Regions from separate parts of the Marinomonas sp. 15G6-16 genome, predicted to be linked through region 1. Evidence: predicted binding sites of a transcription regulator. Region 1 holds the regulator's gene; each other region holds the start of a gene.
What was found. The regulator FNR, encoded in region 1, switches genes on or off when oxygen is low (the NO sensors DNR and NnrR bind a similar motif). The targets are predictions, from matches to a motif close to TTGATNTANATCAA.
Positions count from the first base shown of each region.

Region 2: a site for FNR is predicted at 1,127-1,140, ahead of AC0L46_RS09585 (cytochrome ubiquinol oxidase subunit I). Genes of this name have one in related genera too.
Region 3: a site for FNR is predicted at 2,233-2,246, ahead of AC0L46_RS13935 (cytochrome ubiquinol oxidase subunit I). Genes of this name have one in related genera too.

Region 1 is NZ_CM147916.1:118,714-121,995, forward strand. It holds gene hemN (oxygen-independent coproporphyrinogen III oxidase) at 1-742, shown strand, start outside; gene fnr (fumarate/nitrate reduction transcriptional regulator Fnr) at 764-1,525, shown strand; gene AC0L46_RS00610 (adenine phosphoribosyltransferase) at 1,551-2,093, shown strand; gene AC0L46_RS00615 (YfaZ family outer membrane protein) at 2,164-2,730, opposite strand; gene ttcA (tRNA 2-thiocytidine(32) synthetase TtcA) at 2,741-3,282, opposite strand, start outside.
Region 2 is NZ_CM147916.1:1,979,977-1,983,258, reverse strand. It holds gene AC0L46_RS09590 (sensor histidine kinase) at 1-979, opposite strand, end outside; gene AC0L46_RS09585 (cytochrome ubiquinol oxidase subunit I) at 1,345-2,796, shown strand; gene cydB (cytochrome d ubiquinol oxidase subunit II) at 2,796-3,282, shown strand, end outside.
Region 3 is NZ_CM147916.1:2,908,783-2,912,064, reverse strand. It holds gene cydB (cytochrome d ubiquinol oxidase subunit II) at 1-501, opposite strand, end outside; gene AC0L46_RS13935 (cytochrome ubiquinol oxidase subunit I) at 503-2,077, opposite strand; gene arfB (alternative ribosome rescue aminoacyl-tRNA hydrolase ArfB) at 2,388-2,801, opposite strand; gene hisA (phosphoribosylformimino-5-aminoimidazole carboxamide ribotide isomerase) at 2,999-3,282, shown strand, end outside.

The sequences.
Region 1 (3,282 bases):
TGGTCTTCCCTATCAATCTCTTGATGGTTTCAGAGATACCCTAGATAAAGTCATTGCATTATCGCCTGATCGCATTTCTTTGTTTAATTATGCTCATCTGCCTGAAAGGTTTAGATCACAAAAAAGGATACCTGAAGATAGCCTTCCTATTCCGAGCATCAAAGTGCAGTTGCTAAGAATGAGCATTGAGTATCTTATCGATGCGGGTTATGAGTACATAGGAATGGATCACTTTGCAAAACCTAATGACAGTCTTGCAAAAGCACAAAAGCAGGGCTTATTGCAAAGAAACTTCCAAGGCTATACAACTCACGCTGGAACTGATTTAGTGGCATTTGGTGTGTCTGCCATCAGCGATCTAAGTGGTGTTTACATCCAAAACCATACTGATTTAAGCCTATATCGAAGTAGTATTGAAAAAGGCCAATTGGCGATTAGTCGAGGCTATATCAGTGATTCTGATGACCGTATTCGCCATCAAGTTATTATGACCCTTATTTCTCAATTTGAATTAAATACTACGACAATTGAGCAAAAGAATAATATTAGATTTTTTGAATATTTCTCAAAAGAGGTAGATAATCTTACCTCAATGATTGAAGACGGTATGATTGAAATACAGGACAATGGAATGCAGACCATTATCCGAGTGACAGAACGTGGTAGATTACTTATTCGCTGTATTTGTATGGTTTTCGATAAGTACCTAAACAACAATATAAAATACTCAAAAGTTATATAACATCAGGTCAGGGAGATTCACATGTCAGTAACACACGCACAGACACGATTTAATAGTACACTTACGTCTCAATGTCAGAATTGTAGCCTAAGTGCACTTTGCCTTCCGATCGCTTTAGCTGATGAGGATATCAATAAACTAGATCAAATTATTGAGCGCAAAAAGCCATTAAAAAAAGGTGACTTTTTATTTCGCCAAGGTGAAAAATTTGATTCTGTTTATGCTGTACGTTCAGGTACATTGAAAACTTTCAACATAACGTCCGTTGGTGAAGAGCAGATCACAGGCTTTTATTGCCCTAGTGAGTTGGTTGGCTTAAGTGGCGTGGATTCAGATACCTATCCAGTTTCTGCCAAAGCGCTTGAAACCACAACAGTTTGTGAGATTCCTTTTACTCATTTAGAAGAACTATCTGCCCAAATTCCTTCTTTGAGACATCAGTTATTTAAGGTAATGAGTCGAAAAATATCGGATGATCAACAGATGATGGTCTTACTAGGGAAGAAAAATGCCGATGAAAAAGTCGCATCCTTCTTATTGAATCTGTCCAATCGATTTAAAAAGCGTGGTTACTCTGCCAGTGCGTTTCGACTTTCTATGTCTCGTGGCGAAATCGGAAACTACTTAGGTTTAGCTGTTGAAACCGTAAGTCGAGTGATTACTCGCTTTCAAAAAAATGAGCTAATTCATGTTGATGGTAAAGAGATTGAGATAGTCAATTTCCCTGAAATGCAAAAACTCGTTGGGATTGCGAGTGATTGTGGTAAAATCGCCAACATTTGATAAATAAATTAAGGCGTTACTGAATATGCTCTACGATGATTTTTACGTTAAGTCACTAATCCAAACAGTAGAAGACTGGCCAAAAGAAGGCATCAGCTTCCGTGATATTACTCCTATCTTTAGTGACCCTAAAGGAATGAGAATGGTCGTTGATGCCTACGTTCACCGCTACATGTCCTCTGATATTTCTCATATTGCTTGTATTGATGCTCGTGGTTTTTTGATTGCTGCAGTATTGGCCTATGAGCTGCAAAAGCCTCTTATCCTGATTCGCAAGAAAGGAAAACTCCCAGGTAAAACTGTTTCTCAAGCTTACGCTTTAGAATACGGTGAAGCTGAGCTTGAAATACAAGAAGGCGCGGTAAAAGCTGGCGATAATGTACTTTTGTTCGATGATTTAATTGCAACAGGTGGTACTTTGTTTGCCGCTATTAAATTGCTAACTGGACAAGGTGCGACAATCAAAGAAGTCGCTGCAATTATCGATTTACCAGATTTAGGTGGTAGTGAAAAATTACGTGAAAGTGACGTACCTGTTTTTAGTCTTTGTGCGTACGATGGCGATTGATATAAACGTTTAATCTCCAATAAAAAAGGTGGCTAGAGCCACCTTTTTTATTGCTCAGAAGTCTACTTACTTAAAAGTCGACGTTGGCACCAACAGAGAAGCCTTTGTTAATTTCTGCGCGGCTATTATCGTCGTATACAACCACGGTGTTTGCATAACTAATGTAAGCTCGAGCATTGCGCATTGTCATATACTCAAGACGGAAGTCATATGTGTATGTATGATTTAAGTTAGAAAATGACAATACCTCAGGTGAGTAATATAAGGAGCCGTAAATGCTCAAACGGTTTGCCTGTTGAAGTGTATAGCGGTACCAACCACCTAAGCCTAATGCAATTGAGACCTCATCGTTACTTCCAACATTGGTATCAATAATGGATAAACGGGCACCAACACCGACTTCCAAAGGTCCATTTCCACCTTCTGAGTCTTGAACGGTCAAACCCACATGGGCAGTAGAGCTATCTGTGTCAAGATCATTGGTAACGCCAGCATTTAAACCAAAGGACCCCATATCTAAATTGACATCGCCTTTCACTGTTTCGTTGGTCAAACTCACACCAGCAGTTGAGGCATGAACAAATGAACCACCTAAAAGGCCGACAGTTAATAATAGAGTTTTATATGTAAGATTCATTTCTATCATCCTATAGAGAAATAATGTTTAAGCGGTTCATAGCGTCTTCAGCTTTTTTCAAACCTTTAAAGTCAAATAATTCAGTGTCTGCCATATGTGATGGCACAACATTCTGCATGGCCGTGAACATTGAATCTGTTCTGCCTGGGTATTCTTTTTCCCACTGTTGAAGCATATCTTTCACAACTTGTCGTTGTAAGTTTTCCTGAGAGCCACAAAGGTTACATGGGATAATTGGGTATTCTTTCATTATTGAAAAGGCTTCAATATCCTTTTCTTTGCAATAAGCAAGTGGTCTTATAACAACATGTTTTCCATCATCACTGAGTAACTTTGGTGGCATAGATTTGAGTTTGCCGCCAAAAAACATGTTTAAGAATAAAGTTTCAAGAATGTCATCTCTGTGGTGGCCAAGTGCGATTTTGGTTGCACCAATTTCTTCAGCAAAACCATACAGTGATCCTCGTCTTAAACGAGAGCACAGACCACATGTAGTCTTACCTTCAGGGACAATCTCTTTAACAATACTATAAGTATCTCGTTCTAGAATAT
Region 2 (3,282 bases), 1.4 Mb from region 1:
CTAACGCGATAAGAGCGGGCCAATCTTGGGCTTCTTTTAAACGGCTCGACCAGTTTTCCAGCACTTGCTCATTCAACATAGCGCCGGGATAAATCAAACGAGAAATCAGACGATTCAATGGCTGGTAAATCACCGCCGTCGTCACTAAAAGAAGCAAAGAATAGAGCCACAATTGCCAGCTTGGAACGTCCGCTAAAGCTTGCAAACCCAGTCGTCCAGACACCACACTGATCACCGCGATCAAGCAAAGAATCACCAGCATCATGGCAAGCCAAAGTAAGGCTCTGTTCGCAAAGGCATTCACCGATAAGATTTGATAACGCACCACGCCATAAACCAGCAAGAGCAAATAGCTTGGCAACAGCAACATAGGATAAGGAAACCAACTGATGCCAAAGGACGGAAACACAAAGCTGGTTGCCAGCAAAAGCCCCCACGCGCCAACACCAAACATCGCCAAGATAGAGCGTTTTTTATTGCCCGAATGACGATACCAACCGAAGAGCAAAACCCCGTGAGCCAAGATCCCTACTAAAACCGTATACGCGAGGTTCCCTGTGCCTGCGTCTGTAAAAACGAAAAAAGAACGGGTGTCGAATGTGCTGACAACGTCGCCCGCGCCAATCCACCAGCTGTGCAAAACAACGGCCGAACTGGTGGCGTAAAACCAAGGCAACGCCTTATGAAGTCGGTCGAGCATGGCTTCTTTCGCGGCACCAGAGTTCACAAACACAATGGCAAAATGCAGGAAGAAAGTCGGCATAAGAGGATTCGCGAGAATGATGTGAATGCCAAGGTTTTCAAACCCTTGAAACAAGGCAACGTGACCAAAACACCAAATCGCCATCATGATGGCAAAGCCAGCCAAGGCGCGTAAATCGCCCTGCTTTTTCGCTCGCCATAAAAGCCAAATCGCGACCAAAATACCGCAGACGCTGGACACCAACATGGCGATTTCAAACATCAATGAAAGGGTCAAACCGTAAACCTCGTTTACACTATAAATAAGACAAAATCGTAAACCTCTTTTACGGCTCACGCAAAGTTAAATTTTATTCCTTTAAAATCAATAAGATAAAAACACTCATAAATTGGCCTCTCGTTTGCTATAAGCATTATTAATAGATTGATCTAGATCAATTTTTACTGACTTAATCACACATTCTTAATGGGGCAGACATTATGAACATGAGTTTTTTTCTAACCGAGGCCATCGCGCTTTTTAGCATTGTGGGCTTGGCGGTTTTTCCTTTGGCGTTTCAACAGATACGCACCATCGCCATCAAGAACGACGAATAACCATCGCTTGTCTTTTTTAACATTCAACTTTTACTAGGAATGGTTATGGATCTCGACGTTGCTATTTTGTCTCGTATTCAATTCGCCTTTACGGTGAGTTTCCACATTATTTTTCCCAGTATCACGATTGGTCTTGCGACCTTAATTGCGATCTGGGAAGGCTTGTGGCTGAAAACACACAACCCCTATTACCTTCAATTGGCCAAGTTTTGGATCAAGCCTTTTGCCATCACCTTCGGCATGGGCGTGGTGTCTGGCATTGTACTGTCTTATGAATTTGGCACTAACTTTTCTAAATTCTCTGAAATGACGGGAGCGATTTTAGGGCCGCTCATGGCCTACGAAGTACTGACGGCTTTCTTCATGGAAGCGGGCTTTCTCGGCGTCATGCTTTTTGGTTGGCAGCGGGTCGGTCGCAAACTGCATTTCTTCTCAACTCTCGTGGTGATGACAGGCACTTGGATTTCAGCCTTTTGGATCATTGTGGCGAATTCTTGGATGCAAACGCCTGCGGGTTACAAAATCGTCGATGGCAAATTTGAAGTAGAAAGCTGGATGGCGATCATTTTCAATCCGTCCATGCCTTACCGATTTACGCATATGTTAATGGCGGCTTTTATCACAGCCATCTTTGTTGTTGCGGGCATTTGCGCTTATTACTTATTGAAAAAGCAGAACATTCCTTTTGCAAAAAAAGGTTTGTCTATGTGCATGTGGTTCGCCTTGATATTGACGCCAATGCAAGCCTGGATTGGCGACATGCACGGCTTGAACGTGCAAGAGCATCAGCCAACAAAACTCGCCGCGATGGAAGGTATTTGGCCAGAAAAAGAAGCCAATGTGCCTTTGTTGTTATTCGCCATGCCGAACATGGAAACCGAATCCAACGATTACCAAGTGGGTATTCCCAACCTTGGTAGCTTGATTCTGACGCATTCTTGGGATGGCGAAGTGCAAGGATTAAAAACCGTTCCGCCAGAAGACAGACCGAATGTGCCTTTGGTGTTTTGGTCATTCCGCGTCATGGTTGGCATTGGTTTTGGGATGATGGGTATCGCCCTACTCGCCTTGTTATTGCGCCGCAAAGGTCGCTTGTTCGAAAACAGACCTTTCCTCGCGTTAGTCAGCTTATTTACACCTGCTGGCGTGATTGCGGTGTTGGCTGGCTGGTACGTGGTGGAAATCGGCCGACAGCCTTGGATCGTTTACAACTTGGTACGCACCTCAGAAATCGTCTCGCCATTACCGGCCGAGCGAGTCTTATTCACTCTTATCGTCTTCGTGGTGATTTATACCTTGCTGCTTGGGGTTTATCTGTACTTCATGCGTAAGTTAATCAAGAAAGGCCCGCCGAGCATGGCCGCCTTAGAACAACAATTAATCGGCATGAAAGCGCCCGGTTACGCCTTGGCGTGGGTGAAGCTTTTACAAGAAAACGATGCTGAGAATAAAGGCACTCCCAATACACAAGTACGAAACAAAGAAGGAGAGCAATAATGGATTTGGCATTTTTCTACTTCCTCGTTTTAGGCTTCGCCATCTTTATGTACGTCTTGCTCGATGGCTTTGATTTGGGCATTGGGATCTTGTATCCATGGTTCAATCAAGGTGGCGAGAGAGATCATTTAATGCGTTCTATCTCACACGTTTGGGATGGTAATGAAACTTGGTTAGTATTCGGCGGCGTGATTCTGTTTGCGGCCTTTCCTGAGGCGTATGGCGATATTCTCTCCATCTTTTATCTGCCAATCATGCTGATGCTGTTTGCCTTGATCTTCCGTGGTGTGGCCTTTGAGTATCGTTTCAAATCCGACACTTCTCGACCTTATTGGGATTTGGCGTTCAGTTCAGGTTCTGCCATTGCGGCCTTTTGCCAAGGTTTATTGCTGGGTTCTTTGGTTCAAGGCGTTCCCTCAGACACGAGCAGTTTGTCTAGCTTGCATTGGCTAACACCTTTTTCCATCTTGACCGGATTTTCTGTGA
Region 3 (3,282 bases), 440 kb from region 1:
AAATGGATTCAGTAAGGCAAAGAAAGAGCCGGTGTAAGTCACACGTAGGTACTGGTCGAACTCAAACGGTACGCCTTGCAACAAGTTGCCAAACGCCACACCGAAGATGATAGGTGGCACAGCTGAACCGAAAGTAATTCCCCAATCCCAACTGTTGCGCCATTTTGTGTTTTCTAGTTTTGAACGGTAGTCAAAACCGATCGGGCGGAAGAATAACGCCGCCAACACCAACATCATGGCAAAGTAGAAACCAGAGAAAGACGTCGCATACACCACAGGCCAAGCCGCAAACAAAGCACCACCCGCGGTAATAAACCAAACTTGGTTGCCATCCCAATGGGGCGCAATCGAGTTGATCATGATACGACGTTCAGAATCCGTTCCACCGATTATGTTTAGTAGACTCCCAACGCCCATGTCGAAGCCATCCGTTACGGCGAAACCAATCAGTAAAACACCGATCAATACCCACCAAATTACTTTTAATAATTCGTAATCCATCTTATACCTCCTGCTTTAACTGAGCAGTTTCTTGTTCAAGTGCATAGCGACCAGTGTGTAAACTAGAAGGCCCCTGCTTTGCAAAACGAATCATTAGATACATTTCGGCAATCAAGAAAGCGGTATACAAGACGGCAAAGCCAGCGATCGTAATCCAAATTTCGGTTGCTGTTAGGCTCGATACTGCAACGTGAACAGGTAAGATTTCACCAATCGCCCACGGTTGACGGCCATATTCTGCAACAAACCAACCGGCTTCGTTCGCAATCCAAGGCAACGGCAAACACAGCACAATGAATTTCAAGAAAGTAGGATTATTACCAATTCGGCGACGAGCATTTTGATAGAAAGCCGCTGCGAACACGATCAACATTAGGAAGCCACATCCCACCATAATTCGAAAGGCGAAAAACAAAGGCGCAACCTGAGGAATAGAATATTCCACCGCTAGATCAATTTCGTCTGACGTTACTTTATTGATGTCTTCATTGAAGGCTGTCACCAATAAACCGTAACCAAGGTCGTCTTTCACTTTCTCGAAGTTAGACTTCACAAGAGGATCTGTTGAGCCTTCGCGTAATTGCTCAAGCAACTGGTTCGCATAAATACCATTGATGATTCGTTGGCGATTATGCTCTTTCAGTTCTTGAATACCCTCTACTTCCGTATCAAGAGAACGTGTTGCAATCAAACCCATTAAGCCCGGAATCTTGATTGCGTATTCGTTTTCTTCAAGCTCTTGGTTTGGGAAAGCAATCAGAGTGAAATCCGCAGGTGCTTCCTGAGTTTCCCATTCCGCTTCAATGGCAGCCAATTTCACTTTTTGAACTTCACCAATCTCGTAACCAGATTCATCACCTAGCAAGATCACACTCAAAATAGAAGCCAGACCAAACGCAGAAGCAATGGCGAAAGAACGACGAGCAAAGGCAAGATCACGACCTTTTAGTAAGTAGTAGCTTGAAATCACTAGAACGAACATGGCACCCGTTGTGTAACCTGCAGAAACCGTATGAACAAACTTCACCTGCGCCACTGGGTTAAAGATCAAAGCGCTGAAATCAACCAACTCCATTCTCATGGTTTCGTAGTTGAACTCAGAACCGACTGGGTTTTGCATCCAGCCGTTGGCAATCAAAATCCATAGAGCAGATAAGTTAGAACCTAACGCTACGCCCCAAGTCACCATTAGGTGTTTTACCTTGCTGAGACGATCCCAACCAAAGAAGAACAAGCCAACCAAAGTGGACTCTAGGAAGAAAGCCATCAAACCTTCGATGGCCAAAGGTGCACCAAAAATATCGCCAACATAATGAGAGTAATAAGACCAGTTAGTCCCGAATTGGAACTCCATCGTCAAACCCGTTGTTACGCCAAGCGCAAAGTTAATACCAAACAATTTACCCCAGAACTTAACCATGTCTTTGTAAACTTGCTTACCGGTAATCACGTAGACTGATTCCATGATTGCGAGTAAGAAAGCCATCCCTAATGTCAAAGGGACAAACAAATAGTGGTACAGAGCAGTGAAAGCAAACTGAAACCGCGATAATTCCACTACAGCTTCGTTAATCATATAACTTCAACCCATTCATTTGATTGAGAAAAAAGACGCTTGTAGACACTTAAATTCATTTAATTGAGTGTTCTTATTATCTAACGCCCACCGAAGCCTCACCCATCTGAGGCTACTATAAGGCCAGATTATGAGAGGTGTTGCGTTTTAAAACATTGCGTTAGATCAAGATAAAGAGAGTGAAAAGAATATGTCAGAAAGCCAAAAAACAGAGTGTTTAAAAAGCCACAGGAAAGTCTTTCATTTGTAGATATATGTCATGGAAAAGGCGGCTCAAAGCCGCTATTAGAGAAGACAAAGTAAGATGAATCTAATCCCAGTTACTGCGTCTTAGGCTTTTGATTTGCCCTTTTTGCTTTTTCTGATCAACTCGTTTTTTCTGGGAAGATCGTGTCGGTTTGGTTGGACGACGGGCTTTTTGAACTCGAACAGCTTCTTGAATTAAGGCTTTTAGGCGCGCTAATGCGTCTTCCCTATTCAACTCTTGAGTTCTGTGTTGTTGTGCTTTGATCACGATATCGCCGTCTTTCGTGAGGCGAGAATCTTTAAGCTCTAAAAGTCGCTCTTTATAAAACGCAGGCAAGGAAGATTGAGCCACATTGAATCTAAGATGAATCGCAGAAGAGACTTTATTAACATTTTGACCACCCGCTCCTTGGGCTCGAATAGCAGTAAGTTCTATTTCGTGGTCTGGGATCGCTACTGCGACGGAGATTTGCAACATAGGGTTTCTTTGAAAATTCTATGATAAGAAGGAAGCTGTGATTATAACAGGCTTCCTGAATGTTTTCTCTGACGCATCGTTTCTCAGGAATTTATCGGCTATACTGCTTTTTTGGCATTTCAGCCATGTTCATTTTTGCGTATTATTTTTGGCTGCTTTCCATAAGCAGCCATTTTTAGCAGTAATAGGAGCGTTTTGTGACTCAGTTTCGTCCTTGTATCGATTTACATCAAGGCAAGGTTAAACAAATTGTAGGTGGTAGCTTGAACGACAAAGGCGCTACTGAAAACTTTATCAGCGATTACAACGCAGAGCATTACGCGAAGCTTTATCGTGAGCATGGCCTTACGGGCGGCCACGTAATTGCATTAGGTAAAGGCAACCAAGATGAGGCATTAAGCGCCCTGCGTGCTTATCCTAACGGTTTACAATTTGGTGGCGGTGTAAAAAGTAGCAACGCTGCGAGTTATTTAGAAGCTGG